DNA from 2 places in the Legionella cincinnatiensis genome. Region 1 is predicted to be linked to the other one. Evidence: riboswitches for the same ligand, from Rfam matches in the RefSeq annotation. Region 1 holds a riboswitch; the other holds the start of a gene.

Region 1 (16,140 bases):
AATTAATGAACCCTTTAAGTGACTCGCAGGCTGTAGTGACATGGTTAAAGCATCTCATGAATTATAAGCATGGAGTACGCGCTTTGCTCGTTCAACAAATCGAGCAGGCTCAATCTTATGATCAAGCTGCATGGCGTTGCCAACATATTTTACATATGTTGGAAGCATCACAACCTGATAAAGACTATATTCGTGGTACCGGAATGCAAAAATTATTGCGAGTGATTTGTCAAAACAGCAATACAATAACTACAACAGGTGAGCAGAAAGCTAAAGAGGTACCCATCATCGCACTTTGTAAGCATTCCATTACAATGCAGCATGCTTTGGGTCGTGTTAGAGAAAAAATCCCAGATACTGATTTTGTGAGACCCATTGATGTTGTATTGAAAGGCTTTAGAAATTAACTTCTAAGCGCTTGCGCCTCATGCACGGAAAGAGTGCATTTGCCATATCTTGCGCGAAAATAACACGTTGGAAGTATCACATACTGATATGCTCTAATGGCACTAAATTAACCTGGGTAGCGGATAAAGAGTCTATTTAGATCCAGCCTTCATCTTGAATCGTTTGGGCTGAGGAGGCATTCATGCCATCTCGAAGCCTTAGTCCAGAACTTGCAAATTCGTACTAAGGCTTCGAGACAGCGCTATGCGCTTCCTCAGCCCGAACGGATCAAAGTAAAACCACGTTCTCTTATAGGAAACTCACATTCATTTAAGGCCCGTGCCTACTTTTCGTGGCTTGTCCACGGGATCCAAAGATCTAATCTTAGGGCGAGATTTCTGGATCTTGCGGACAAGCCACGGGATGTCGAGAAGAGTTTACTCATCCCGAATGGATCAAAGTAAAACCACGTTTTCTTATACGAAACTCACGTTTATTTAAGGCCCGTGCCTACTTCCCGTGGCTTGTCCACGGGAGCCAAAGATCTAATTTCTGGATCCCGCGGCCAAGCCGCAGGATGTCGAGAAAAGTTTACTCAAAAATGTGATTTTCTATGTCGAATTGTTTTTAATTAGATAAGCTCTGAGTTTCAGTAATGTCAGTATTAATGTCATTCTTGTTGAATTTCGTAAAAATTCCTAGAGTGCTAAGAACAGATTTTTGCTGAATTTCTTGTTCATTTTTAATAATCTCTTTTGCATGCTCTTTTACATAATTCTTTAAATGTTGTTGAGATTCACTTTGAAAAAACTTATCTAGATCGGATTTTACTTCTCTAGGAGCGTTTTTAAGTTCAGATCGAAAATACAGATATAGATCTGATTTTAATTGTCTAATTGCATTTTTAAGTTTGGAGACTTGCTCTTCTTCGATATCTTGTGGCAAACCTTTAAGAACATGCTCAGCATATTGAATTGTTGCTTTATACATAGGGATGTTAGTATATGTAAGGTCTATGGTATTTGTTACAGAATCACAAATATCGGTTGCGTTAATTAAATCTTTAATTCCAAATTTCATAAGGTTTTTCTCTTTTTAAAATGTTAAGGCTTGCATAAATATACTTACATAAGTAAAAAAGTATTTGTATGTTGTTTTAAAAACAGGAACATTATAATGGATTAAAATTAAGACAGTATTAACAATATTAGATCGCATTGATTTAATGAAAAACTAAAAGACTTAGGTTGCTATTTGAGGGAAAACGTATACCACGAACTAAAGCGCCCTTAAAGCGAGTTACCAGAGCGATAAGTGGATGGATAAACTATCCTGTTATTTCAGGCAATCAACTTAAATCCATCCTTTCATCATTTAAGGCTATTTCCTGAACAAAAGCTCACTCGATTGTACTTCTTCATCAAGGTGATCAGAAGCATTTTGTTTTGTTGCTTCACGTTTTTTATTGAGCTCAAGAACGGCGTCATCGAAGTTGTTTAATAGGGTGCGTGCAGAGTAAATGCTTGCTAGTTTCAGTGGCTTGCGTGTATAAGGATCTGGTTTATTGTTCTTATACAACTCTAATAGCGTACTTAAATTATAATATCTTTCGTCATACATTACAGGAATATCATCGAAATAATCCTTCATGATGCAATCTTTAAAGCCCTCAAATAACGGTTCTTCTTCGGGGGTTAAGTTCAGTTTACTCATACGAGCAGCTATGGTTTCAAGTTTGCTCATATGGCAGCGGTCAATATATTCTTGAGTGAGTGGCATATATTGATCCACTATATTTTCTGATTGAGAGGGAGGAGCAGGGGGCCTGTCCTGTGACAACCGACTTAAAACCCTGGGTGTTGGCTCCTGGAGCTCAGGCACGGGTTGTCTAGCTATGCCTAAATTGTGATGTCTATATCCTCCTCTGGATTGTGGTAAAATCGTGCCAGCACAGATGATTCGTGCTGTACTACCTCGATTTTTTATGGATTTAATGACTTCATTACTAGGTTGTTGGGTAAAAGTTACATCTCCTACGCCATAGAGTGTTAACTCTAAATCGGTTGCTACAGTTCCTTCAAAAGTCAGAGTTCCAGTGCCCTCTTTAAGAATTTTGCAATCACTGCCTACATTCCCTATTATTCTCAGACTGCTATTTCCACGAATAGTTAAGTTGGTATTTTGTCCTACAGCTCCAGTGACGGTTGTTAATCCACTACCTTCGCGTATGAAATCGGAGTTGTCAGGAATTATTTCTAAATCAATAGAACCAGGACTTTCATGAGAGATTTTGACTCTATTAGAGCGCCTAAATCCTAACAATTGTGCCAAAGATATCATAGTAATTCCCTATAAAATCAGAGATTTTAATATATGCACTAGGAAGGAATCAATTTTATCTGATTATTATATTTGACAGTTTTTTTTATCCACGATAGCATAACTACCAATAGATGGCGCGGGGTGTCGTAAAAGCGGCTGAGAAATACCCGTTGAACTTGATCTGGTTCATACCAGCGTAAGAACGCCTTAAATCTGAGTTGATGTCTGAAAAGCATTTTGACACTAACGAAGTGTTAGTTTGTTTTGCTCAAAGATGTATTTGCTTCAGACTAAAATGGTTTAGTTTTTTCTTACCGCAAATATTCCTTGCCATCCTGTAATTCTCATTATTGAACACAAGGAGCCAAGGTATGAATGCATTATCTACACGAACAACTTTGCTACTTAATTGGTATGCAAACCCTTACCACAGTCCAATTTTCATTGCACAGGCTTTAGGATACTACCAACAAGAAGGCATCAAGCTTGCTATTTTAGAACCTAGTGATCCTAGTGATGTCACTGAGATTGTGGGCACAGGTCATGTGGATTTTGGCGTTAAGGCGATGATCCATACTTTGGCTGCTCGTGCTAAAGGTTATTCTGTAACTTCAATTGGTACCTTGCTGGATGAACCACCTACGGGATTGATTGCACTTAAATCCAGTGGCATTAATTCGTTTCAAGATATTGTTGGTAAAAGAGTGGGTTATATTGGTGAATTTGGCAAAATTATTATTGATAATTTAGCAAACTTAGCGGGTATTAATTCTTCGAGTTACGAAACAGTACGTATTGGAATGAATGTAACTGATGCGATTTGTCGCGATCTTATTGATACCGGTATTGGTTTTATTAATTTTCAGCGGGTTGAATTAGAGCATTTACGTGGTGAAACTGTATTTTTACGTTTGGATCAACTTGCTGGATTAGGTTGCTGTTGCTTTTGTTCCATTCAGTTTATTGTACCAGAACGTATGTTAGCTCAACCTAATTTGATTCAAGGGTTTCTCAACGCTACCCAACGAGGCGCTGCGTTTACTACAGAAAATCCTGATGAAGCTTATGAGCTTTTATGTCGGGCAAAACCCCAATTAAGAACCCCAATGTATCATACTATTTTTATCCGTAGTTTACCCTTTTTCTCGCGAACGCTTTTAAATGTGGATCGTGATTGGAATAAAGTAGGGCGGTTTGGTAAACACTTAGGAATTATTGATGAATCCTTTAATATCTATTCTTGTTATACTAATGAATGGTTACCTAAAATGCCTCATTCTGATATAGAGCCTATTGCTTGTTGTGCGAGTGAATAAGATCAAAATGAAAAATGTAGCGGTTATAGGTGCTGGAATTATGGGATGTCTGCTCGCCCTACGTTTACATAATGAGGGCAGGCAGGTAACTGTATTTGAATCAGAAACCTCATTTAATAATTGCAGTAATGCGGCAGCAGGACTTTTAGCTCCTATGTCAGAGCTCGACAAGGCAGAGCAAGTGATCTTTAATTTAGGAATGGAGTCTGTTGAAAAATTATGGACGCCCATTCTTAGTCAATTAAGCGAGCCCATTTATTTTCGTCGCCAAGGCTCTCTTATTCTTCATCATCCCCAAGACAAGTCTGAATGGCAGCAATTCAGTACACGGATTGTCAATCAGTTGAGTCACTCATGTTATGAATTGCTGAATCATCATGCCTTAAAGCAGATTGAACCTGAATTGCACCAATTTCAAACGGCCTATTACTTCCCACAAGAAGGGCAGCTTGATAATCAGAATTTATTATCCGTATTGAAAAAACATCTTTGCCACATCGGTGTCTTATGGCGAGCAGGGGTTTTTGTTTCATCAATATCTCCAGGGAGAATAGAAATAGAGAGGCAAAGCTTTGTTTTCGATTTTGTCTTTGATTGTCGCGGATTAGGTGCGAAAAAAACCTTTTCTGATTTACGTGGACTACGCGGAGAACTTATTTGGTTACATGCACCTGAAGTCAACTTGCAACGACCTATAAGGCTTTTACATCCGCGATATAGCATTTATATTGCGCCACGTCCTGATTCTTATTATCTTCTTGGCGCAAGTGAATTAGAAACAGAAGATTTAAGCCCCATTTCAGTACACACCAGCCTTGAATTATTAACTGCTGCTTATTATGTGCATCGAGGTTTTGCTGAGGCACGAATCATTAAAACGGTAACCCATTGTCGTCCGACCTTAACACATCACCAACCCCGTATTAAATATGCAAAACAGTTTATTGCGGTTAATGGACTTTATCGTCATGGCTATTTAATCGCCCCAGCATTGGTAGAAGAGGTCCTACGCGGACTCAAAAGTAATCAGGAACAGGTTTATTATCCAGAACTGTGGGAGGCTTATGCATGATTATATATATTAATGATCAACCCTTATCTTTAGACTCTTCGTGTACGCTACAAGAGATACTTGAGCAAAAAAATAAGAGTGCGGCACATATTGCGATTGCTATAAATAATCAATTTATTCCTAAGTCTATGTTTGCCAGGACGATTTTGCAAGAAGGTGATCGTATTGATTTGATTACACCCATGCAAGGGGGATAGCTCATGTGGAATTTAGCGGATCAAACAATGACAAGTCGCCTGCTTTTAGGGACGGCTGCTTATCCATCACTTGAAGTGATGACTCACGCAATCCGCGCTTCTAAAACAAATGTAATCACTGTTTCTATGAAACGCCAAATGCCATATGGTCAAGGAAGTGATTTATTTTGGAAAACCCTTCAATCGTTACCTTGTCATTTACTTCCTAACACAGCGGGTTGCCGTGACGCACAAACCGCGATTACTACTGCTGAAATGGCGCGCGAGCTCTTTCAAACTTCGTGGATTAAATTAGAGGTAATTGGGGATGATTACAGTTTACAGCCTGATCCGTTTGAATTAGTGCATGCTGCCGCAGAATTAGTAAAACGGGGATTTGAAGTATTTCCTTATTGTACTGATGATTTGATATTGTGTCAGCGGTTAATTGATTGTGGTTGTCGTATTTTGATGCCATGGGCTGCTCCTATTGGTTCTGGGAAAGGCCTATTGAATCCCTATGCATTGGAAACTTTACGGCAACGATTACCTGATATTACGCTTATCGTTGATGCCGGAATTGGGAAACCTTCGCATGCAACTCATATTTTAGAGTTAGGTTTTGACGCAGTTTTACTCAACAGTGCAGTCGCTTTGGCAATTCATCCAGTGATTATGGCAGAAGCTTTTGCCCATGCGGTTATTGCCGGTCGTAATGCATTTGAAGCAGGGATTATGGCTGAACGAGTTGCAGCCCAATCTTGTACTCCTTTGATTGATACACCATTTTGGCATCGGGAGTTGTAATAATGCAAATGGTATGGGCAGATACAGAAATAGAAGTAGTCTTATACACTTTTCGAGACTTTGGGGTTGAAGTGCAACGACCCCAATTTTATATTGAAAGTATGCCTGCAGCGATAAAAGTAGGTTTTCAAATCTCTTTAGAAGAGATTTATTTGACCCAGTGTTATTCGATTCCTATTGTTTTAGATGCGTTTTTTGGGTTACAAAAAATGTATTACAAAAAAAGTGACTTAACTTACTGGTTCTCTTTGGCTGATCTTTTAGTATTGGATACCCATGAAGCGGAGCTCATTTTAGGTTATAAGATTGCTTCTCATCAAGCCATGCAACAAGCAGCTCACGAATTATTACGGTTGGGCAACCAAAGTATTCTTCTCTTAGGTGAACATTTACCTGAAGCTTGGTGCCATGATTATTGGACTAATGGAGTTGTTTCATTTTGGTTGACTCAAAGCCGTATTCCTCATACAAAATACTCCGAAAGTCGTTCAATTCTTTCAGCGGCTGTTACTGCATCTTTGGCTCTTGGTTATGCGTTAGAAGATGCAATCATTATCGCAAAAATGTATACCCATCAGGCTATTCGCCGGGCACAAACAGGTTTTGATTTCGGGGGCTTTCCTGAGGATGAAATCGATTTACCTTATCTTGCGTCAATACCATTATATGAAGCACCACAACCCTTTAAACTTTGTCATCGTTTGGGTCTTTATCCTGTTGTGGATAGTTTCGCGTGGGTTGAGTTGTTATTGAATGTGGGCGTGAAAACCATTCAATTGCGGATAAAAGAACAAACAGAGACTTTAGAAAAAGAAATTCAACGTAGTATTGCTTTGGCAAAAAAACATAATGCTACTTTATATATTAATGATTATTGGGAGTTGGCATTAAAATTCGAAGCCGATGGAGTACATTTAGGACAATCTGATTTAGATACTGCTGATATCGCTGCAATTAGAAAGAGAGGATTATTACTGGGAGTAAGTACCCATTGCTATTATGAAGTGGCAAAAGCACATGCAATTAACCCTTCTTACATTGCGATTGGCCCCATTTATCCAACTACTAGTAAAGAAATGCCTTTCTTGGCACAAGGAATTGATCGTTTAAAGCGCTGGCAACGTACTTTAAATTATCCTTTGGTCGCAATTGGGGGTATCAACATTGAGCGCATGTCCGATGTGGTTACAACAGGTGTTCAGGGGGTGGCTCTTATTTCTGCAATTACAAAAGCCCAAGATCCACGCAGAGCTACGGAACAACTTTTAAGTTTTATTAAAATGTAAGTAGTCATCGCTTATCTATTATTAGGATCTGTATCTTTGCTTACAGGTTCAAGTTAAGATTGAATGCTACAAAAGCAGTTTTAACACTTTCTGTGTTGGTATGCTTTTTCCCGATAAAATTCGTTCAATATGAGGACGTAAAATATCCAGTTCTGTTGATTTAAAGTGACTCTTTGGAAAATATACTCCATTCATTCTTTGTTTGTTCAAAATTGTTTTATCTTGCTTGAATGCTAAATGGATAAAAGGTAATAAAAGAAATTTTTTCACCCATCGATTGAACCAATGGTTTCTATAAATGATTAATAAGAATACTCGATATTCATTCCCATCATTTACCGGGCTTAAGAAAAAAGCAAAGCCAGCGGTAAGATGTTGACTACCATGATACTCTAACTCAGCAATCAGTGGTGAATGAAATCGTCCTATAGAAAATTGGCGATCTTGTTCAAAAAAAGAACTAACCCATCCAGATTGTTTGTCTTCATTGTCATAACGTATTTCTGCATGAAATTTTTCCACCGTTAAAGTTGCTGTTACCAACTGCCTTTTCTCATGATGTCTTAATAAGCCTGCATGAACAAAATGGGTGTGTGTCGCATCTAAAACATTTTCCAAGACATTAAGCAAATCACCTTTTAATGGAAATTGGATGCAATGTGATAAATAATCCTGACCTTGAAGCGCGGGTACTGAATACAAAGGCAGGGTATGTTCATCAGGCTCCAAACAAACAAAAATCATGCCTAGATGCACTTGGGCGGCATAAGCAGGTACACAATAATGCTGGGTATCAATGGGCTTATTAAGACCAGGAATTGCAACACAAAGTCCTTGTGCATTAAAACGCCAACCATGGTAACAACATTGGATACTATTCTTGGTTACGGTGCCTTCTGACAAAGGAACTCCTCGATGGGGACAGCGATCTTGCAGCACGATCACCTCTTCTTTTAACTTGAAAAGCACCAAAGGCATGTTGCACAATAAAAAACGCTTTGGACGTGTTTTAATCTCGTTAACCCAAGCTACAGGCAACCATTGGTTCTTTAAATTCATAATTGATACCTTTTCAAAATGGAGATCAACAAGTTATTGAGTAAACTTTGAATTATTCTCCATGCGATACGTCGATAAAGAGGCAAATGTTTGGTGTACACTGCAGAATATTCAATAAAAGGCTGACCTCCACGTAAACGCTTAAAACCCGAAGCCCCGGAGCTTAAATTCAGGCAAATGCTTTTTTTATCGGTATAATCCAAAACTAAGTATATCAGCATGCGGTATAGGGCACATTGATTAGGAAGATGAGTGTTGTATCCAACCAGCGGTGCTGTGATTACTGTTTCACTATCAAATATTCCCATAATTCCTTGGAGCACACCTTTTTTATCCCTGAGACCAAAAAAAGTCAGCAACTTGTTTTTATGCCAATAGGCAATTAAACGTTCGCTAAATTGAGGATTATGTTGAGAGTATTTTTTCAAATACAAAAGATTATACAGATGCACAATGACAGGATAATCCTGTTCTGAAATCTGTTCGTGCGTCACGAGCGTAAACTCTCCCTTAGCTAAAGCTCTACGATCGTTTTGCGTGTTGTTGCGTTGTTTGAACAGGCAGAGTTTATTATCAAAAATATAAACTTGACGTGAGGCTACAAAAAAGAAATTCAACTGACGCAAATGTTCAATAAGTTCTTTATTCGTATGTTCATTGAGCGAACGATACATGATCGCATGATGTGGGTAACGCACAGATAAGCTCTTTAAGGCATCCTCTGCCCCTTCACCTTTCCAATCAGGGTAGGGATTGGTCGACAAGTAAAAATTATTGATGCATACATTTTGATTAATATGCACTGCTCTCAAAAAACCACCTAGAGCTTTCATGAGTCCGTTTAAAACCAATCGTAAAGGATAATTTTTAATTTTAAACAGCTCATCTTGTCCATAAGTGACTAGGGCATTGTATGGAGAGCAGACGTATGAAGAATGATATTCCTGATTATTGACGGTCACAGGAAAGATAAAGCCACCGATGTTTAAAGAAGACATGTGGGACTCTACGTTGAGCATCCATTTTTGGGTGGGACCTTGGATAAAAGGTTCACTGTATTTTTGACTTTTTTCATTAAAGTTCATAAATACCCATTAAATTCAATGTCATCTGTAGAGGCACCGTGAAAGCTTTTTCTTTCTTTCACCATACGAAAAACAATATTAAACAAGGTCATCATGCTTTTAAGTTCTAACCAAGGATAGGCCGGATCATTTAGTATATCTTTTGCTGCACGATAGTCAGCAATAAATCGTTTGGGATCTTCACGTAAATAAGGCAATCCATGCATCATCATTCCAAGTCCAAGCATTAATGCTTGTTCGGTTACTTGGTAATTTTGCTTTTTTCTATCCCAAATTTGTAACCAATTGAGGTAGGGAGCAACCAAATGAAAGCCACTCGTTGTTCTTGGATTACATTCCAAAACAAAGGCTTTATTTTCATCCAAGATAAAATCGAAGGCAATTTGCCCACTGAATTGATATTGCTTACAAAATATCTCAATGAATTGTTGAATAGGCTCCGGATCCGCAGGTTCAAAATAAATTCCAGCAGCGGGGCCTGCGGTATATTTGGGATGGTAACACGAGTGGATTAATACCTTTCCTTCATGCGCTATAGCATAGGCACAATATTCTTTGCCTGTAATGAAGCGTTGGGCTAAATAAGGCACATCCAAAACTAATGCATCAATCACTTGTTGATTGGGTTTAAGAATCACATGTTCCCCAAAACGTGAGAATATAGGTTTTAAAACAATATTCGTATTTGATGGAATGTGTTTTTTATCTTCTTCAGTACGTAATAACCAGCTTTCTGGTGCGTTAAGTCCATATTGTAATGCAAGTTGATTGAAGTCGTATTTGTTATGCAATGGATTGAGTCTGTGAAAGGGTTCACAAAATAATTGAGCATGTTTGGATAATTCTTCATGGCCTTGGCTAATAAAGAAAATTTCTTCGCATGTGGGGATCAACCAATCAATTTGATACTCAATCAATAAACTCTTGAGTGTTTTTAAAAAAGCATCTAAGCCTCGATTAGGTTTTGGGAAAGTCAGATGTTTCTTAATACCTGTGACAAAACGACCCAAGGGAAAGTTCATACTGTCTGCACTGTATACTTCATGACCTTCTCGAATCAGAGTTCGGATGATATCCATACTTGCTGGAGCACGAGCTCCTGTGACTAATACTCTCATTTCTCCCCGTTTCCAATCAGTATTGGAAAAACTAAAATGTTAAAGCTCTCCAACGGATCTGTAAATAAATTTATGTTGTTTATTATAGTTAGTATAAACCTATTAGTACGGCCTTTCTTAAATTTAAAAATTGATCTTTTATTCTGTTTTATGATTTTCTCACTGTTGTTAAACTATTTATCCTACGTTAAGAGGAACTAAAATGTCTTTTTTACCTGAGCTAAAACGATATACTCAGCAAATTAAATTAGAAGAAATAGGTATTCTTGGGCAAGAAAACCTGCAAAATGCAAGAGTATTGTGTGTAGGTGCTGGAGGAATAGGAGTTACTTTACTGACTTATCTTGCTGGTGCAGGGGTTGGGACTATAGGGATTATCGATGATGATCTTATTGAGGAAAGTAATCTGCATCGCCAAATTCTTTATCAAGAAAAGGATATTTGCAAGGCAAAAGCTGTTGTTGCAAAAATGAAATTACAAGCGTTAAATTCAAATATTAAGATACATTCTTATACATTTCGTTTAACTGCAGATAATGCCGAAGAAATTATTGCTCAATACGATCTTGTCGCTGACTGTTCCGATAATTTTTATACGCGCTATCTAGTCCACGATACTTGCTATCATCTTGTAAAACCTTATGTTTATGCGAGTGCTTATCAGTTCCAGGGGCATTGTTCTTTATTTTATGGAAAACAAAATCCATGTTTACATTGTTTATTTCCAGTTATTCCTGATACGGGTACAAATTGTCAGAATGGTGGTGTTTTAGGTACTCTTCCTGGGCTATTAGGTATTTTGCAAGCAACAGAAATAATTAAGTGGATTACTGCTAGCGGGGTTTCACTATTAAATCGATTATTATGTATCGATTTTCTAACCATGGATATAAAAAATATTCAACTCACTAAAAATGAAGAGTGTCCGTTTTGTGTCTATGGGCAGACTCTAAATGAACGTGATTTTGGATTGTGTACTGAGTCGAATCATGAATATACAGTCTCAGGAGAAGCTTTATCCGATTTTTTAGAAGCAAATCCAGGGATATTATTGCTGGATGTTCGAACAGCAGAGGAACACAGCGATAAAAATTTAGGAGGGAAATTAATTCCTTTGGCTCAGTTGCCTATGCGTCTGCATGAACTTAATCCTTTAGAGCCTATCCTTATTTATTGCCAGTCTGGTCGCAGAAGCCAGCGAGCTGTAATCTTATTAAAAGAGGCTGGGTTTCGTACCGTTTATCATTTAGCTCATGGAGTCAATTCATTATCGAGATGAGAGGGATGTAAAAGATGAAGTTATATTATTCGAAGGCTTTCATCGATGAAAAGCATCTTTCTTAAAGTCTGGTATTTTTACACCCTTATAATTAATAAAAGTCATCATTCCAGTCGCTTCATGATAGAGCATATGGCAGTGAAACATCCAATTTCCGGGGTTATTGGTATCAAATTGTATTTTAATTGTAGAATGAGGCAAAACTAAAACAGTATCTCGCATGGGCCCGTTTTTAAGTACTTTACCATCAATTTCTGTAACTTCGAAAAAATGACCATGTAGATGCATTGGGTGGGGCATTCCCGTTTTATTGATTAAAACTATTTCTGTTCTTTTATTTTTATCAACACTTAATGGAGTAATATTAGGCCAAGCTTGATTGTTCATTTTCCAAACATAATTCATCATATCACCTTCTAAAGTGACAGTCAGTGTTTGCATGGGTTGTTTTACAGGGAGAGGGGACAAGGCGTGGCTTTTGAATTCTTGCTCGTTATTAAGTCCACCAGCAATTGTGGCTGCTTTTTCGGACACTGATATTTTGGGGGCATTTGGAGTAGCCAAGATTAAACCCGTTTGCATTTGGGTTCCTGCTCCTTGAGCCAAAATAGGGTATGCTCCTTCGCCTTTAGGAATTTTAATGAGGATATCAATACGCTGTCCTATAGCAAGCTGAAATTGATTTCCAAATATTTCTTTAATAGGTTGTCCATCAACAGCGATTGCTTTGCCTTTAAGTTTTCCCAGGTTGATAAAAAAATTAGTCATTGCTGCACCGTCAATAATACGCAGACGAACCACTTCCCCACTATGGACTGGGAGTATTTCTGGATTGGAAAGACTATGATAATTTGTTAAAAAAGCATCATAAGTTACATCATTTAAATCAGGCTTTGACGTTTTGGACATCTTTTTTTTCATCGTCATTGCATCCATTTCTGATTTTTGATCCCCTCTCTTTTTTAAAGATGCAGTTCCTTTATGTTTTAATTCATATAAGATAGCTTCTGGTTTTTTATAGCTAAAGTCACTGAGAAATAAAATCACATCATTTTTATTATTTTTTTCATGTGGTTCATAGATGATAAATGGAGCAGAAAGAAAGCGCTGGACTTGTAAGTCAAAATGAGAATGCATCCAATAAGTTCCTGACTGATTTAATTTAAAACGATAGTGATACTCTCCCTGAGGTGGGATTGGTAGCTGTGTTACATAAGGCACACCATCTTCCGCGTTAGGTAGAATTAATCCATGCCAATGAACGACTGTGGGATGATTGGTCGTATTTTTAACTATTGCATCAAAGTATTGGCCTTTTATTCCTTTATAACCCCAAGTTCCATCTGGTTGTTCAATTTTAAATACTTCAGTTTTTTTTCCATGAATAACTAGAGGAATTTTTTTTATGATAAGAAGAGTGGGGTGCTTTGAAAGTTCAAGATTTTTTTCGGCTAATGTATACCCAGATATAGGGTAGCTCATTATAGATAACAGAAGAACAAGCATCAGATTGTTCATTTATATCCCTTTTTAAACTGTTATTGGAAATTATAGCTTAGAAAATGGGAGGCAATATTATGAAAAACTGTTTTAATTTCCACTTTGATTCATTTACCTTAAGAGCAATTCGCTATATGATGTCACGCGATTATCAATCGTAGATTAAAGGAGATAGTATGAGTTTTTTTATTAGCGATGCTATGGCTGCCGCGGGGACTACATCAGCACCTCAAGCAGATGGAACTTTTTCACTCATCATGATCGCCGCTATTTTTGTGTTGTTTTACTTTATGCTCATTAGACCACAAAACAAAAGAGCAAAAGAGCATCGTGATTTAATAGGTAAGTTAAAAAAAGGTGATGAAATCATCACTTCAGGGGGAATACTAGCTAAAGTAGTTAGTTTAGATGAGCAATACATTAAAATCAGTCTTGTAGAAGGTGTGGAGATTAATTTACAAAGAGGCGCGGTGAGTGCTGTATTGCCAAAAGGTACTTTAAAATCTCTTTAAAAAGTCATAGGTACACGGAAAATGCAAAATAAATATCCTTTATGGAAAAACCTGATGCTCATCGTTATTGCAGTCGTTGGGTTAGTTTACGCCATACCTAATTTGTATACAGAAAATCCTGTGGTGCAAATATCATCTGAAACACCAGTAGATTATGATGAATTAAAAAATCAGGTAGAAAATATCTTAAATAAGGATAAGCTGCACTATACCTCCCTTGTTGTTCAAAACGAAGGTGTTGAAGTGGTTTTTTCCTCTACTGATGCTCAATTATTAGCTCGTGACACTATTAAAAATGCTTTAGGATCCCAGTACACAGTGGCTTTAAATTTAGCACCTTCTACTCCAGGATGGTTGGATGCAATTCATGCTGCACCAATGAAACAAGGTCTGGATCTTAGAGGAGGAGTGCACTTTTTACTCGAAGTTGATGTGGAAAGTGTGATTAGTCGCCGTTATGAAGGAATCATGAAAAATATCAGTCAGGAGTTACGTGAGCTTGGTATTCGTTATACAGGCATACGTTTTGTACCTGATAAAGGTGTTGATTTACGTTTCCGTGATGCTGAATCTACGAGTAATGCTTTTGTAGGTTTGAAAGAAAAAATACCTGATCTTATCTTTGTAAAAAATAAGACAAATAATGGAATTATGGCATCAGTTTCTCCTACTGAATTAAATACTATGCGACAAAATACTATTGAACAAACAATGAGTATCTTACGTAATAGAGTGAATGAACTAGGAGTTGGTGAAGCCGTAGTCCAACAACAAGGGGCGACTCGTGTTGCTGTGGATTTACCGGGAATTCAGGATGCAGCGCGTGCGAAGCAAATTCTTGGAGGTACTGCAACCCTACAATTTTATTTAGTAGATCAAGATAATGATCCCCAAATTGCCAAACAAACTGGAGTTGTTCCGGTCAATGATAAATTGTTGATGATGGATGGATATCCTATCTTATTAAAGAGACAAGTAGTTTTAAGTGGTGATTCAATCACTTCTGCGGTTTCTAGCTATGATCAACAAACGGCAACTCCAGCAGTACAAATACAACTTGGCGGGGGTGGTGAAAGTTTGTTTACTAAAGTTACTCGTGAGAATATTGGTAAACGTATGGCCATTGTGTATGTTGAAACTAAAAACAGCATACAAAGCGTAAATGGAGTTGAAAAAAGAATCACCCATCGTGAAGAGCGTGTCATTAGCGCTCCAGTAATTCAAAATGCTTTAGGTAATAATTTTCAAATTACAGGACTTGCTGATTCTAAAGAAGCAAGCAATTTGGCTTTACTGTTAAGAGCGGGAGCTTTACCAGCAGCAATTTATCCTATAGAAGAGCGTACTGTGGGCCCAACTTTAGGAAAAGAAAATATTCGCAGAGGCATCATTTCTCTGGAAGTAGGCATGGGCTTAATTTTAATTTTGATGTTGTTCTATTACCGGTTTTTTGGGTTCATTGCGGATGTTGCTTTATTACTTAATCTGGTGTTGCTGTGTGCCTTATTATCTGTAATTGATGCAACCCTTACTCTTCCAGGTATTGCTGGAATTGTATTGACGGTAGGTATGGCTGTAGATGCGAATGTGTTGATTTATGAACGTATCCGTGAGGAATTGCGACATGGTTTGTCACCGCAAGCAGCAATTTATGCTGGATATGAACGTGCTTTTGCAACCATTCTTGACGCGAACATAACTACCTTAATTGTGGCAATTATTCTTTTTGCAGTAGGTACGGGGCCTGTGCGTGGATTTGCGGTAACCCTTTCATTAGGATTATTAACCTCCATGCTCACAGGGATTACTTATACCCGTGGCATTGTAAATTGGTATTATGGTGGTAGAACCGTAAAAAAACTATCTATAGGTATTTAAAGACGAGGCGCAGATGGAATTTTTTAATCCAAATTCAAACGTGGACTTTATGGGAGCTCGTCGTTGGACGGCGACATTCTCTATATTGATTTTTGTTCTTTCTATTGGTGCTTTGGCCATTCATGGTTTGAAATGGGGACTGGATTTTACGGGTGGAACTCAAATTGAAGTTTCTTATTCTTCTGCTGCTGATTTACCCTTAATTCGAGAAAACCTGGCTAAAGCAGGATTTAAAGAAGCACAGGTTGTCAGTTATGGTACGTCTAAAGATGTGTTAATTAGTATTGCGCCACGAGAAGATAAAGAACAAGCACGCTTGGTTGATCAAGTGATGACTGCTTTG
Region 2 (16,140 bases), 640 kb from region 1:
ATCAGAAGAGTAAGTTGATTTCCAGTAGTTCCAGTAAACAACAATAGGTGATGCATTGTTCCCTGAGTAATTTGATGCAATTTTTTCTTTTCTTCAGTTTTAGCGTCAATTAAAGGAAAATCGTTAAGAAACTCACCTATTTTGAAATTTGTTTTTCTGCCTAAAATTTTTACTATGGGACTGGTGGAGTAACTTACTGATAATTCAGCAAGATCATAAAGTACTGCATTTTTAATAAAATCAAAAGAAATAGCCATATGCATGATAAAATTACGTAAATAAATAAGTACCGGATTTTTTATCATGATCATATAAGTCATTAATCCTGTCTTTTTTAATACAGTAGCAGCAATAGGATGGCGTTCACTATGATAACTCTCCAGCAAATAATCTTTAGCCAATCCTTTGTGTACTAGAGCCAATTTCCAAGATAGGTTGTAAATATCTTGCAACCCTGTATTTAGTCCTTGTCCCCCCATAGGACTATGAACATGCGCAGCATCACCCGCAAAAAATATTCGCCCATAACGATATTTTTGGATTTGTTTGTGATCAATTCCAAAGGGGCTAATCCAAAGTGGATCCGATAAGGTTGCTTTATCAGAGCATCGTAATTTAAAGGCTCGCTCTATATCCTCCATTGAGGGCTCTTTATGCATTATCCTCTCTGGCGCAGTCATGACCACGCGATAGCGTTTTTCTCCCATGGGGAAACACGCAAGGGGGCCTTTATCACTTACATAAAGAATCAATTTATTTTCGGGTAATTCCCAATCAATCATTAAATCAGCAAGCCACCAGGTTTGTTTAATAGAAGCACCAATGAATTCAGCATGAACAAGCTTTCTTAACGTACTGTGTGACCCATCACAAGCAATGACCCAACTTGATTGAATGGTTTCGCTTTGTCCGTTTGCACGTTTTAGAGTGGATACTACATAGTTTGATGCTTCCTCTATTGCAGTAAGTTCAGTCTGCCACTCAACATTAAGTCCTTTATCAATTAATCCTTTATAAAAAACACGCTCTGTTTTATCTTGGGGAAGATCGATAAGAAAATGGCGATCGGCTTCAAGACTAGCAAAAGTTGCATGAATTAATTCTTTCCCTTTAGATTTAAACAAAACGCCCTCAACCTTGAGCCCTTTATCGAGAATGTCATTAAGAAAACCACAATCACTAAGAAGATCCAGCGTTCGAATATGAAGAGCCAATGCCTTGGATTTATCACTAAGCTGTGCCTTTTTATCAATTATTCGACAACTTAATCCTTGGCGAGTTAACTCATTAGCACAAAATAAACCAACTGGCCCCGCACCCACTATAAGTACATCCAATAACTGATCAGACATATTATTCACTCCATGTTCATTAAGATTTTCGGATCTATCACTAGTCCCAATTTAATTACCGTTGTTATTTCCTTTTTTATTGTCATCGATCAATTTCATTACTTTTTGCACAAAAAACGGACCAGGATCTTCTTTATCAGTTTGGTAATTTGGATCTCGCTCAAGCCACAAAGAAGTATTTTTAAAGTTTAAATAATCATTATGCCCAATAACATATTTAATCTGCGGATATTTTCTTTTTAAATAACACACTAAAAATGCATTTGCTCTGGCCTGAGCTTCAGTTAAATCATCCTTGCCATTTATTCCACCAACGTTTTCAATGCCAATTGCATAATGGTTTAAGCCTATAACATGCCTTGCCATCCATTTTTCGGGCATAAGTTGATAAATACTTCCATCCCGATCAACTAAAAAATGACTCGACACATTTAGATTCCCTGGCAATTCTTTAATGCGAGGTGAATTTTTGGGAAAAGTGGGTGAATTAAAAACACGAAAAGTTGCCTTAAAAGTAGAGATACACGTCCAATGCAAGACAATCATTTTCGGTTCAATTTCGATTGACTTTGAGTCAATCCCATAATGGATTAATTGATATTGGCGAGTTAAGGCAATCCGTTCCTCATTAAATTGAATCGGTGCTTGATGAATTTTCTGGGGCGTATAGCACGAAAATGCATGCACCTGAGCGCTTATAAAGAATAAACAGAATAAAAGTAATTTCATTTTATTTTTTTAATACCATAAAATAGGCAGTCACATAATTAGGTAAATGACGTGTTGCACGATAAAAAGCATCTTTGCCCGTATAAGTTCCTGCCAAAAAATCCACTTGATAAAGATTATTTGCAAATGCACCTCCAGTATCGGCGAAAATGCCTGCGCGTGTCACTATTTTTCCCTGCTGATTAGGGTATTGCACCATAAGCAGCTTACCCAAACCAAATTGTTCCAGATCAGCCGCAAAAGTAACTTCTGGGGTTACCGTAATTTTATGATCCGCATCCTTTCCATAACCTTTAATGCCGTTCACAGATTTGAAATACCAATAGCGTTCTTGTTGATATGGGTTTTGTGCTTTGTTATAGGGAATATTATTGCAACGATGGACATTAAAGATTTTTACCTGATGCGAAGTATCGCCAAAGTCTGCAACCACAGTGCCTTGCATTAAAGCTGCTTCTAGGTCATCTCGACTCAAATAAGCTAAAGCCGTGGCTTTTTTAGGAGTGAGGGCTCCTTTTAATATTGCTTGTTTTCCATATTGAAAGCGAATCAAGCCGGGTTTTGCATCTGCTTCTTCCAGGGTCAAAGACTCTTCATCGTGTGGTAAGGCATAAAGTGCGAATGGATGAGCTGGCGTTGGTTTGCTGGAGACTTGTGCTCGATGAACGTAATATTTAGTCATTAAAATCTCATCTTTGGGTAAATGAGCAACCAACGATTTACTCGACTTAAGTAACTTAGCCTGCTCCATATCCGGATACCAACGTACAAAATCAAAATGTTTTTTAATGAAAGCAGGATCATTCAGTTCATTTTGATGTTGGCAAATAAATATTAAAGTTGCCTTAACTTGTGCCAGTGGTATTTGCAACACTTTTCCTGCATGAATGACATGAGGATCATAATTGCTGCCTTTATTTAAATAAGCCAGAGTTTCTTTGGCTGTCGCACACAATGCAGAACCATTAATGTCATAATGAGAAGCAGGTAATGGTTCAGCAGGAACAAAATTAGGAGCAGCAATCACCCGCATACTCACAAATAAGAAGCATAAGAAACTTTTTATTTTCATATATGGATAGAAGCGTTTGTTGAAAAGAAAATAATACCATATTTGTCCCATTAAATTATAAGAATTAATCATACGCATTAAATAGGCTCTGCAAATAAATCATATCCCATTGCAACCCGCCTACAATCGATTTATTGTGATCCCATATTATTTAAGATTTTTTATGTGCTATGACTTTTACAAAATCCGATAAAAATACCCTCTCTTATAATCCAATGATTGTATTTAACTCTCCTCATAGAAACTCTTATCGTCGCATTACTGTGATTAATAATTATCCCTGGTATCGATCTACCGGCAAAAATTCGGGTTATGAAGGAACCTGGTTCTTTTTTGGAGGTATTCTAGAAACAAAAACCAACCATCATTCACGGGGTTGGTTTATTAAACCCAAATCATTAGCTGAAGAACGTTATAATAAAACTCGTTTTTTTGGTCCCAGTGTTTCTCATTATGTACGTAAACATTCAATACATAAGTTGATTAGTTTTTCACGTTTTGGAGATATTGAGAAAGCATGTATTTCCGCCTCCATCGGTGGAGGATTTTGGCGATCCTGCAAAGGAAAACGCCTGAGATGTTATCTAAAGAAAAACTATTCTCATTATTTCCTCCCCCCAGAAATAATAAAGAACATACGTCAATCAGCCATACGTACTGACTTAACCATTTATTCAAATCCCGAAGAGGTAAATCTTTGGCTAAGAGAACAAGGGGTAACTACCTTAGGAGTGTTACATAATGAATCACTACTCATACGCCCTAATTGATAAATTATTTCAGCTCTTATAATTCATAAGTTGTACATCAAGAAGCTTTTTCATCTGTAGAATTTTGATTTTGCCATTTATTAAAAATATGTAAAAAGTTAGTGATTGCTCGCTCCTCCATTCTTTTTTTAAGGTAAAAGACATTAAAATTAAGGATTATATCTGTAGTATCAACATTTAGAACGTTTAATTGATCAGAAATCAATTTACTCGGTAAGACACTCCAACCTAAATTAAATTCTACGAGACTTTTAATCGCATCAAGCGTACTAATCTCCAAACTCACATTTAAGTTTAATTGACTTTCATCAAAAGCTCTTTCTACCTTATCTCGGATTACACCACTTTTTTGAGTAAAAATAGCAGGATAGTTTACAAAATCTGAAAGCGATAATACCCTATTGATTTGAGATAATTCATGGCTTTTATTGGCCACATAATAATATTTTTCTTGCCATAATTGAGTTGCAATAATTTTTGAAGGAAGATCACGTTCTGGGCTAATGACAAGATCTACTGTTCCTCGGTTCAAATAATCTTCGATATCGTGTTCGGCCATTGTTCTTATGTGAATTATGAGTGAAGATTCTTCCGTTTTCAGATAACTGAGGAAACTTGGTAAGATATAATGAGAAACAAATACAGTAGCCCCAACAACTATATGATGTTGCAACATTTGAGCATCGTCTTTAAACGATTTTAATGCGCTGTTATATGCCGCTAACATTTGTCTTGCATAGGGAACAAAATGGCTTGCAGCTTCAGTCAATGTGATTTTTGAACCCTCGACAATAAATAAACGCACCCCCAATTCATTTTCCATTTTTTGAATACGTTTGCTCATTGCTGATTGAGTAATATGGACTCTCTTAGCAGCAAGCGTAAAAGACCGAAATTCAATGACTGCAAGAAATGATTTTATTTCAACTATATCCATATTCTTATTACCGTTTATTGTGAATTATAGATTCAATTATTAAGTTTTTCCTAAAGGAGTTTATCACCTCTACCCCTTTTTAATAAATATGTAACTTAAAGGATTATGATTTAAACGAATACCCTATGCAAAATTGGAATTAAAATATTCTAACAATTTTATAATTAGGTGCTATGATTTAATTATGAACAAGTACAAGAGCGAATCATATGTCTGTAAAAAACGCTAATGAACCGAATCATTCTAGTGACTTAAGTAACAAAGAATCTTATAGAACAAAAATCCAAATATGAGGTATTCAAGAAATCCATACAATTGAACAGTCAATTTCTTAACAGTTTTGGGAGGGGATGTTGGTCATGGTTCGAGTTACATCGAGACACTCATTAATGACACAACATATCAATGGATTGAAGAATATGGTGGTAAATTAAATTGAGGAGACAACAGTGAAAAATAAAGTCATTAGTAAATCAAGTTATAAACATTGGTTATCTAGTATTGTTTGTTTGGGGGTATTGGCTTTAGTCAGTCAAAATGCAGCTGCAGGTGATATGAGTGTAGGTGCCATGGCATCACAAATTACCTCATCATTTACCAACCTGACTAAACTAATAACTGCAGGGTCTTATTTAGCCGGTTTAGCGTTTTCTATTGGTGCGATTATGAAATTTAAACAGCACAAAGATAACCCAACCCAAATTCCCATTGGAACACCAATTGCCTTAGTTTTTATCTCTGCGGCTTTATTGTTCCTACCTTCTATTTTAGGAATCACCGGAACAACCATGTTCGGCTCAAGCGGCGGTGAAACTGCTGGTCCTACTGGTACCGTTTATACTAGTGGCTAGAAATGGCTTTTATATTATACTGAAATTAATTTCAAAAATTCTCTCTCATCTGAGAGAGAATTTTTTTTAAAGAACAAATAGAAGATTGGCATAACAACTCGTGTAGCTTTTTATAAATACGGCGATTAATTGTCAATAAAATATGCTCACTCTTTGTAGATAAATCAACTAAATCGGCTAGCACTAAAGGGTAGTGGATCTACTATTAACTGCTCTCCAGTCATCATCTCAGCAAGCAAACGTCCAGTAACAGGTCCCAAAGTTAAACCGTGATGTCCATGTCCGAATGCAAACCAAAGACCCCGATGGCGTGGCGCTTGGCCAATAATTGGAAGCATGTCTGGCGTACAAGGCCTACATCCCATCCAAGGAAATTTATCAAGTCGTTCGGTGATGGGAAAAAGTGTGCGTGCAATAGGCTCTACTTGATTGAGTTGTACTGGAGTTTTTTGCGAATCTCGTCTTGCGAATTCAATTCCCGTAGTTAAGCGCACTCCACGCACCATAGGAGCGATTAAATAACCTCTCTCAAAATCAAGTATTGGATGAATAAGTTTGGCATTCTCTTTCACGCCATAATGCATGTGATAGCCTCGCTTAACCGCTAGTGGAAAATGATAGCCAAAGCGAGAGCATAGAACATCTGACCAGGGACCTAAAGCAATTACCACAGAATCGCTATTAATTTGCCCCTGCTCTGTCTTAATTGTCCATGGCTCCGATAAGGTGAGTGCATCTCCGAAGAAAAAACGACCACCGAGGTGCTCAAAATAACGTGTATACGCAGCAACCAATGCACCTGGATCACTAATGGCTTCGGATTCCGTATAATGAAGGGCCCCCAACAAAGATGGATCAAGATCAGGTTCAGTATGGTGTAACAAAGCAGTATCCAAAACTTTAAAGCGGATACCATGCTCAGCCTGGCATTTTTCAGCAAACTGTATTTCTGCCTCTTGCCTTTTTGTTGTCCTAAACACCTTAAGCCATCCTCCTGCACGCAATAAGTGCCTGACTCCAGCTGCTTCAGCAAGTAAATGATGTTCTGTAACGCTGTGTTGGATCAACGTTGCATAGGAACGAGCTATTTCTGCATGGCGCGATGAATGCGAATGAAACCAATATTTCCACAAAAAAGGGGTAAGTTTTAATATCGATGCGAGGTGATACCTCACTTCAGGTGAGCAATTCAAAGCGTATTTCATGAGAGAAGTGATGTCTCTTGGAAATGCATAGGGGTATACTCCTTCACGTTGAATTAACCCCGCATTACCAAATGACGTTTCACTTCCTGGTGAAGTTACATCCACCAAGGCTACCTCTCGCCCTCGCATTTGCAAATGAATTGCAACCGATACGCCAATAATTCCGCCACCAAGTACAACAGTATCAAATTTCATAAAACATGATCTCCCCTGTCAATATAGGAAGTAGAATAAGTATTTTTTACTGTGTTTGTCTTTGTTAATCAAGCTCATCCAGTATAAGTGCTAAATTTATATAATTAGACTTGAGCGAAACATCTCCTAGAGTCACGCATAAAACCTGAAAGCTCCCACAAAATTTAAAAAAGTGAGTCTGGTCGCTATTTAGAACCGTTCAACCTAAGGAGGGGCAAATAGTAACAGCTCCTTCTCTTTTGTAGGAAAGATTTCAATGAAATACTATACTGTCAAGAAGGTATATTCAAATGAGACTTTATCCTACTTAATATTTTTTCAGGAGCAACTTTATGGCGCATCGCACCTCCCCTGAAGAGTCAGATCAAGAATTTGAAGAGTTCAGACAACAAATATCTCGAGTCCTCGATATCATGCACTTTTCCCAACCTTATTCTTGCTCTAACCTATGGTACCCACCAACAGATGTCTATGAAACGGATGAGGCTGTAATTGTAAAAACCGAAATCGCTGGGGTAAAACTTGATGATTTTAATATTTCATTTGTGGATCAGAACATCTACTTTTATTTCATTTAAAATAAAAAATAAATAATAAAACGAGATTCACTAAAATTTGACTAATATTTATCCTAAAATCCAATAATAGAAGGGAATAAATAAGGAGTCTCTATGGAGATTCAAACAAACAAGGAAAAAACAGAACGGCAAGTGAAAGAACTTAGCATCCCCTCCGAATTACCTATTTTAACATTACGTGGAGCAGTTATCTATCCTATGACTGTTATGCCACTGAATGTAGGCCAGTCACGCTCCATTAAACTAGCCCATGACGTAACAATTAGTTCCTCTCGTTTCATAGGAATAATGGCTATTAAAAATAATACCGTTGAAGAACCAAATCCTACCGATATTTATACGATTGGCACTGCTTCAGTAATACATCGACTTATTCACTTATCAGACAACTCCGTACAATTAATCGTACGAGGAATAGAGAAAATTTATATTCAAGAATTTACTTCCGTTGAACCTTATTTCAAAGCTCGTATTGAACTTGCACCTGAACAATATACTAAAAACAACCAAATTGAAGCCTTAATGCGAAATACCATTGAATTATTACGTCATTTAATTTCATTAACACCGCATTTATCGGAAGATTTGTTAACCCTCGCGCTGAATACAAATGATCCGCGCCAACTTGTGTATCTTATTGCAGCGAATTTTAGATTGGAATTAAAAGATGCACAGGAGCTATTGGAGTTGAATCAAGTCGAGGACAAGCTTGTAAGACTCAATATGTTTTTAACCAGAGAAGTGGAAATTATTGAATTAGGAAAAAAAATCCAATCTCAAGCACAAAATGAACTCGATAAAACAGAACGCTATTTCATACTTCGGGAGCAACTAAAACAAATTAAAAAAGAACTTGGTGAAGAGGACGAACAGGTTCTTGAACTCAGGGAATATGAAAATAAAATTGTCCAAACAAAGATGTCGGAAGAGGCTGAAAAAGAAGCAATACATGAACTCAATCGCATGAAAAAAATGCCTACTTCTGCTGCCGAATATCAAGTAATTAAAACCTATTTAGATTGGTTAGTTGAATTACCTTGGAATAAAACAACGGAAGATAATCTTGATATCAATAGTGCCAGAAAAATCCTTGATGAAGATCATTATGATTTAAAAGAAGTGAAAGAGAGAATACTTGAGTATCTGGCAGTACACAAACTTCGCCTTGAGCGTAACGATAAGGAACAATCATATACAGGCTCTATTCTTTGCTTTGTGGGGCCACCTGGAGTAGGTAAAACTTCTCTTGGACAATCTATTGCACGAGCACTTGGCCGAAAATTTATCAGAATTTCATTAGGTGGAATACATGACGAAGGAGAAATTCGCGGACATCGACGTACTTATATTGGCGCCTTACCTGGGAGAATTATTCAGTCCATTAAGCGTGTGGAATCACGTAATCCTGTAATGATGCTGGATGAGGTAGATAAAGTAGGAGCCGATTTTCGCGGCGACCCTTCATCCGCTTTACTTGAGGCCCTTGATCCTGCACAAAATAAAACTTTTTCTGATCATTATCTGGATGTGAATTTTGATCTGTCACAAGTCATTTTCATCGGTACAGCGAATCAACTTGATCCCATTCAACCGGCGTTACGTGATCGTATGGAAATTATTACTCTTCCTGGTTATACAGATGATGAAAAATTACATATCGCAACAAACTATCTCATCCCTCGCCAGATTAAGGAAAATGGCTTAATGCCGGAAGAAATTCAATTTGAGCATGATGCGATCCTGTTAATGACTCATGATTATACACGGGAAGCCGGTGTCCGCAATTTAGAACGAGAGATTGGCGCAATTTGTCGTAAAGTGGCAACACTTATTGCAGAGAAGAAAGCTAAGTCAGTCCCAATCACAAAGGATAAGGTTGTAGAATTACTTGGCAAACCCAAATATTATTCTGAAATTGCGGAACGAACCACCATTCCTGGAGTTGCAATCGGCCTTGCGGTAACGGTAGGTGGCGGCGATATTTTATTTATTGAAGCAACAAAAATGCCAGGGTCCAAAGGTTTTACAGTGACAGGGCAATTAGGCACAGTAATGAAAGAATCTGCTCAAGCAGCACTTTCTTATGTCCGCGCCAAAGCACATCAACTGGGAATAAAAGATAAAATTTTTGAAAAAAGCGATATTCATCTTCATATTCCAGAAGGAGCAATTCCTAAAGATGGCCCCAGTGCAGGTGTTACGATAGCAACAGCACTTGCTTCGTTGATGACCAATCGTTTAATCAAAAGCGACGTTGGCATGACAGGAGAAATCACGTTAAGAGGTCGAGTGCTCCCCGTGGGTGGCATTAAAGAAAAAGTTCTTGCGGCTCATCGGGCTGGTTTAAAAACAGTAATTCTCCCTAAGCGTAATGATAAAGACTTAGAGGATTTACCTGACAAAGTCCGTAAAGAAATGAAATTTATCTTTGCAAAAGATGTCAGTGAAGTATTTGATGCGGCATTATGTCCAGCAAACACGAATGATGAATGTGCGAAACAGTAATGTTTTATCGAATTAACCCCATCATTTCCCATTTTGCGGTTAAACCCTTTCATGGTAAAATAATAACTATACATTAGGGGTGCCTGTTTCACTATTTTGGCTGAGAGGATCCACCAACCCTTTGAACCTGATCTCGTTAGTCTGAGCGGAGGAAAATGTGTCTATTGTTATGCTTTCAGGTGTTGTTGCTTTTATTACTTCTTTTATTGGTTTATTACCGCAAATCGTTAAATCTTTAAAAACTCGATCCACTCAAGATCTTTCTATGATGATGTTGATTAATTACCTAGTCTGTTCTTTAGCATGGATTATTTATGGAAGCAGTACGAATTCTTTTTTTGTAATCAGTTCTAATGTAGTTGGCTTAATTATTAGTTTGCTGCTTATTCTACTAAAACGACATTATGATGCTCGATGTAATTAATTTAAAAGGGTATCGATCAATTTTATGCCTCAATGGTGATTTACCTAATCCTGATTTTTTTATCACGATGAATTTACCCATCATTGCAGCTGACGGAGCAGCAAACCGTTTGTTTGAATTAGGTGTTCATCCTCAATTAATTATTGGAGATTTAGATTCTATCTCCACCCCTATTTTAGAAAGCTATCCTTTCCTGCATTTGCCCGATCAAGCAAGTAGTGATTATCAAAAAGCCATGCATTACTTAAGCGATAATAACTTACTACCCGCAATCATTGTAGGAGTAAACGGTGGTTTTTTGGATCATATACTCAATAATATTAATATCTTTATAACCACAGATTGCCTTTTATATTCACCACCAGTCAGAGGCTTTGTGCTCAGAGAAAAATCCCAACAAAATTTTTTATTACCCGTTCAAACAAAAATTTCGTTACTAGGAATGCCAACAGCAATCCTTTCTTCACAGGGTTTGCAATGGGAGCTTCACGGCTCTCACCTTTCATTTCCAGGTAAAACCTCATGTTTTAATCGCACTCGATTACCAGAAGTTATATTAGAGACCCATCAAGGCACAGCATTAGTTCTAATTTATGAACAAACAATCACTGATGCGGGCGTTTTGGGAGCATCGCAGTAATTAACCAACTCAAAATAGATACTCAATTTGCTAATAAGCCTACGCCCTTCACGCTTTTTCTCAATTTTTACTTTTCAATCATTGTCTGATGCTCATTGAGCAAAGCAATGTGTCGTAAATCTAATCTGGCAATAATTTTCATCATCGTCGTATTATTAATTTTTCTTTGTTTTCTTAGCGTGCGTAATTCTTGATGTGCACCTTCTAAAGCTGCAAACCGTAATTGCCGCTCAAAGGTTAAAGCAGAAATACTTTCCAACTTTTCACTTTCTGTCCCATGATTCGATATGATAAATTGGTTAAAAGTATCCATGAGCTTATGTGCTACCTGGTGGCAAAGTTCCTTCTCTTTTTCATTTACTTCATCGCATAAAACTTTCATTTTGGTTTTAATCGCTTCCATGGCAGCAAGTGTTAAGGCAATAACTGCTTCCTTTTCTTCATCTTGACTTGGTTTATGGATGAATTTTTTCAAACTGGGAGTAATTAAAGGCAAAATAATACTACTTATTAATAAGGAACAAAGAACCACGCCTATAACAAGAATAATGAGTAAGTGTCGTGCTGGAAAAGGACTCCCATCATGTAGGTAATGAGGTAATGATAAAATTGCAGCCAAAGCAATAGCGCCTCGCACCCCACCCAAAGAAATTGTACTGATTATTTTTAAGCTCGGAAAATGCCAAGAGGTTTGATTACGCTTGGAAATTAAAGCTTCAAAAGGCAAGGTTAAATAAATCCACAATGTACGCAACAATATCAAGGTCACGGTTATAATCGCTGCAATGGTAATGCACTCTGATAGACTATAGCCTGTGTCCGCAAGTAATGTGATTGATTTAGGTAAATACAATCCTAAAAGGATAAAAATAATCCCATTTAAAGTGATGTCTAAAACACCCCAGACAAAATGACCTTCGATACGCATTGTGGCTAAAGTTCTGTCCAAAAAGCCAGCTCTATCAATAGTAAATCCCGCAGAAACAGCAGCTAATATTCCTGAAAATCCTAGCTTTTCAGCAGCAAGATAGACAGTAAAAGGAAGAAGCAATAATAATAAATTTTCAGTAGTGGTTTCATGGGTGCTATTATGAGTCAATTTTCCGAGGATCGAAATAAAGGCATAGGTAAGAATTGCCCCAACAGCCATGCCACCGAAACCAACCAATATAAGGCTAAATAGGGCACTTTTGAATGAAAAAATACCGGTTAACATCGCAGCAACAGCTAATTTAAATGAGACCAAACCAGAAGCATCATTTAATAGGGCTTCGCCTTGGAGAATATGCATAATTCGCTCGGGAATACGCACACCTTTAGTCATTGATCTAAGTGCTACCGCATCTGTTGGCGAAAGTGCTGCTGCCAATGCAAAAGCAGCGGGCAATGGTATAACAGGAACTAACCAATGCACTAAATAGCCAACCCCCGCTACCGTAAAAAAAACCAATCCAATGGATAAAGTCACTATGGGTCTAGTATAAAGTAAAAACTCGCGTTTCGGAAAATGCCAACTGTCGTTAAATAACAAAGGAGGAATAAACAACAGCATAAAAAGTTCGGGATTCAATTTTACATGAATATTGGGTAACAAAAAGGCAATAACACACCCCAAAACTATTTGCAGCAATGGTAGTGGTAATCTAGGCACAATACGTGTAATAACCCCAGATAATACGGTTAAAAAAAGTAGAATTAAGCAGAATAAAGCACCTTCCATACTTCTTGTCGCTCCTAAAGATCATTGAGCTTATAAAACTTAGGAATTAATACCGCTATAATTACTTGATTACGATACATATAATATATAGCAGACCATTCTTCTTGGTTGAGTTAGGCTCATATTTTACATTATCTTATCAAAGACTTCCATTAAAGCAGGCTAGCACTAGATTTTCAAGCCATTGATTAAGGGCTGTTGCAGCTGTGGTGAGTGACGATACACTTGAATTTATCTCTTTGATGTATAACCATATAGCTATAATCAAAAAATACAATCGAACTGGATTTATGACAATAAATTTACAACATTATCTTTTAAAAATAAAAACTGTTTACCATCCTCTAGAACACTTAACAACAGAAGAAAAAATTGATTATCTAAAAGAGATTTATTTTTCTCACGTCAAAACATTCCCTTATTCAAATTTTAAGTTGCGTGAAATAGCGAAACAACATCCGCTTAATAGAAGCTCTTTATCTTTTTTTAGCTATCAAACATTATTATCTTCTAAACATGATGGCTACTGTTTTCAATCCTCCGAATTACTTTATGATGCATTATCTCAATTAGGTTATGAAGTTTCGTTATGTGCAGCGCGAGTTCTTTTAGGTGCAGCAATTAATGCACCAGAAATACTCGCTTTACCGCCCACACATTTTATAGTAACAGTCACAATAGATAACAAAAAATTCTTACTTGATCCGGGTTTGGGTTCATCAGCTCCTCGGTTTCCAATATTGATCACGGGCATCAATGAGCCTATTGTACAAAATGAAGATGTATTCAAATTTTATCCCGCAGGGAATGTTTCTGTTCTTGAGAAAAAAACAAGCCAAGGCTGGCTTCGTTTGATGCAAACAGATTTTACTCCATTAAATGAAAAAAATGCGCAAATGAATTTACTAAAACTGGGATTTCACCCAACACCTCTTGCGATTCGCGATACTAAAACTGTGGTCGGAATAATTACTGAACATGGCCGCAAGTCCTTAATTTGGGATGCTCAATCGAAACAATTGAAATTTTCAAAACAAGAAGGAAAAGAACAGATACAAAAAATACTCAGCAATTTTGAAGAAGGAAGTCACTTATTAGCTGAGGAATTTGGCATTCATCATATTTCAGCTGCTAAATTAAAAATTCACTGTACTGAAACAGTGCTACCTAAACCTATAAAACCTTGGACTGTAAATTTTCCTCTTGATGAACGTGAATTATCAGAAATGCAAACAAATCTCAAATTGAGCTAAGCCTAATTTTTTGCAACGTCCATCATAGTGCCTCTATTGATTTCCTCAAATTGCAGCGAATAAAATTCATATTGAAATTATTTTAATCATATTTAAGGTTTTCTTAATAATATGGCTTTATATTAGCCAATAATTTAATCATGGAGAAGCCTAAATGAAATTTAAAGACTCAGTATTTGAAGATCACTACAATGAATATTGGAATAAAAAGGTTGTTGTATTAGATGACACCATTCGCACTATTTCATTAGGTTTTGGTCTATTTCACAATAATGATCACGTTCCCAGTTTAATTGAAAAATATTACCAACACGTACAGAATATTTTATCAAAGCTGAATGAGCAAACTTACCTGTTTGAAGATATCGAGTATGTCCAAAAGTATAAAAAAGATACTGTTGCTCAAGCAATTGAAGATCTTCGTTTTTATGCATGTGTATTTCCTGAATGTGCCAACATTTCTGAAAAATTCATAGAAACCCTAAACTCCTCGTTAAACGCTCAAGAAAAAATAAATCATACAACAGCCAGTTTTATCTGATTCAGAACGCTATTTTTCCTATAAATCCCGTATTAGTCTCAACTAATCCGGGTTTATTTACTTTTGATTTTAATGTTATAGTTAATATAATAAGTGAACTATTAAAAGAAAATATGCAAAAAGTTACCATTTATCATAATCCTCGTTGCTCTAAATCAAGACAAACATTGGAATTACTTCAAAATAAAGGAATTACCCCCATCATTATTGAATATCTTAAAACGCCATTAGACATGCATCAATTGAAAGTATTACGCACTCACTTCGCTCTTAAAGACTTTGTTCGCGTCAATGAACCCATTTTTAAAGAATTGGGACTCTCCTTGGATAATGAAGATCACGTGCTACAAGCAATGTTGAAGGAACCTATTTTAATGCAACGACCCATTATCACCTTTAAGGACAAGGCAGTAATAGGCCGTCCTCCTGAAAAAGTTTTAGAGTTACTTGATTAACGCCCATTAACTATTTCTGTATAACCATTTTTTATTGGGTGCCGCTATAGCCCCATTAATGGGGCAACCGTATCATTGAACATTTTTGTTATTTCATAATTTAAAAAGATCTGTTAAAATTTGGCTGTTATGGTAATTATATAATCAAGAAACTTGGGTAAGAAAAAGCCGTTCGTGAACATTTGTATACTCAAATGGGTCAATGAACCCGTGAAAATGATTTCCAAAAACAGTATTTGAGAATGAAAGTCCGTGAAAAAGGTTTATCAGTTGGTAAAATACATTTTTATTTAAGCATACGACGCCAATGTATTTGCTTGTGATAAATTGGCCAAATTTATAGTATCATACAGCCTTATTGAGAGGTTATCATTATGCCGCGTTACAAAACCAAAACTAGAAAACGTTCAGAAGATTTTGAGGATGACTCCGGGTACGACTCTGGATACGAATCTGATGGAGGAACAGAGTATTCACCTGTAAAACCTCTTGGAGCAGGTGAATATGCACAGGCTAGACTGTTTAAATCTATTTCTAATAAAGCGGTTACCGTATTAAATCCGGTCAAGACACCTGGAGATTTCGGAGAAGCTAAGATTAAACAAAGATTTTTCCAAACGCTTTATCCTAATAAGAAGTCTCATTTATTTAGCATAGGAACAGATTACAGGCTTGTTGTACCCTATATTCAATATACTCCATATAACAAGCTTATAATTGATACTCGAGAATTTCACAAGATCCTTTTTCACTCGGCTATCAAAGCATTAAAAGATTGTCATGATAAAGGGATGATCGTGCTTGATCTGAAAACAGATAATATTTATTACGATTCCAGTACGCAAAAAAGCTATTTAATTGATGGTGGTCTTTCTGTTCCTACAGGAACCACTATTGATCCTTTTGCGTTTCA

What was found. Region 1 has a riboswitch for thiamine pyrophosphate ahead of DYH34_RS13010 (ABC transporter substrate-binding protein). Riboswitches for the same ligand answer to the same signal wherever they lie in the genome.
Positions count from the first base shown of each region.
Region 2: linked by a shared signal. The riboswitch ahead of DYH34_RS15585 (SemiSWEET family sugar transporter) and the one ahead of DYH34_RS13010 (ABC transporter substrate-binding protein) in region 1 are both predicted to bind thiamine pyrophosphate.

Region 1 is NZ_UGNX01000001.1:2,900,001-2,916,140, reverse strand. It holds gene DYH34_RS13025 (hypothetical protein) at 1-407, shown strand, start outside; gene DYH34_RS13020 (hypothetical protein) at 1,015-1,467, opposite strand; gene DYH34_RS18210 (RING finger protein) at 1,768-2,727, opposite strand; TPP riboswitch at 2,837-2,929, shown strand; gene DYH34_RS13010 (ABC transporter substrate-binding protein) at 3,081-4,025, shown strand; gene DYH34_RS13005 (FAD-dependent oxidoreductase) at 4,033-5,097, shown strand; gene thiS (sulfur carrier protein ThiS) at 5,094-5,294, shown strand; gene DYH34_RS12995 (thiazole synthase) at 5,298-6,080, shown strand; gene thiE (thiamine phosphate synthase) at 6,083-7,366, shown strand; gene DYH34_RS12985 (Rieske 2Fe-2S domain-containing protein) at 7,433-8,425, opposite strand; gene DYH34_RS12980 (hypothetical protein) at 8,422-9,510, opposite strand; gene DYH34_RS12975 (ATP-grasp domain-containing protein) at 9,507-10,628, opposite strand; gene DYH34_RS12970 (HesA/MoeB/ThiF family protein) at 10,831-11,907, shown strand; gene DYH34_RS12965 (multicopper oxidase family protein) at 11,947-13,425, opposite strand; gene yajC (preprotein translocase subunit YajC) at 13,584-13,919, shown strand; gene secD (protein translocase subunit SecD) at 13,941-15,797, shown strand; gene secF (protein translocase subunit SecF) at 15,811-16,140, shown strand, end outside.
Region 2 is NZ_UGNX01000001.1:3,540,370-3,556,509, forward strand. It holds gene DYH34_RS15540 (FAD-dependent monooxygenase) at 1-1,352, opposite strand, end outside; gene DYH34_RS15545 (N-acetylmuramoyl-L-alanine amidase) at 1,404-2,081, opposite strand; gene DYH34_RS15550 (hypothetical protein) at 2,083-3,153, opposite strand; gene DYH34_RS15555 (hypothetical protein) at 3,324-3,923, shown strand; gene DYH34_RS15560 (LysR family transcriptional regulator) at 3,961-4,860, opposite strand; gene DYH34_RS15565 (hypothetical protein) at 5,310-5,711, shown strand; gene DYH34_RS15570 (NAD(P)/FAD-dependent oxidoreductase) at 5,876-7,111, opposite strand; gene DYH34_RS15575 (Hsp20/alpha crystallin family protein) at 7,444-7,689, shown strand; gene lon (endopeptidase La) at 7,783-10,194, shown strand; TPP riboswitch at 10,260-10,365, shown strand; gene DYH34_RS15585 (SemiSWEET family sugar transporter) at 10,352-10,618, shown strand; gene DYH34_RS15590 (thiamine diphosphokinase) at 10,602-11,258, shown strand; gene DYH34_RS15595 (Na+/H+ antiporter) at 11,326-12,978, opposite strand; gene DYH34_RS15600 (arylamine N-acetyltransferase) at 13,269-14,231, shown strand; gene DYH34_RS15605 (hypothetical protein) at 14,386-14,772, shown strand; gene arsC (arsenate reductase (glutaredoxin)) at 14,886-15,227, shown strand; gene DYH34_RS15615 (protein kinase domain-containing protein) at 15,602-16,140, shown strand, end outside.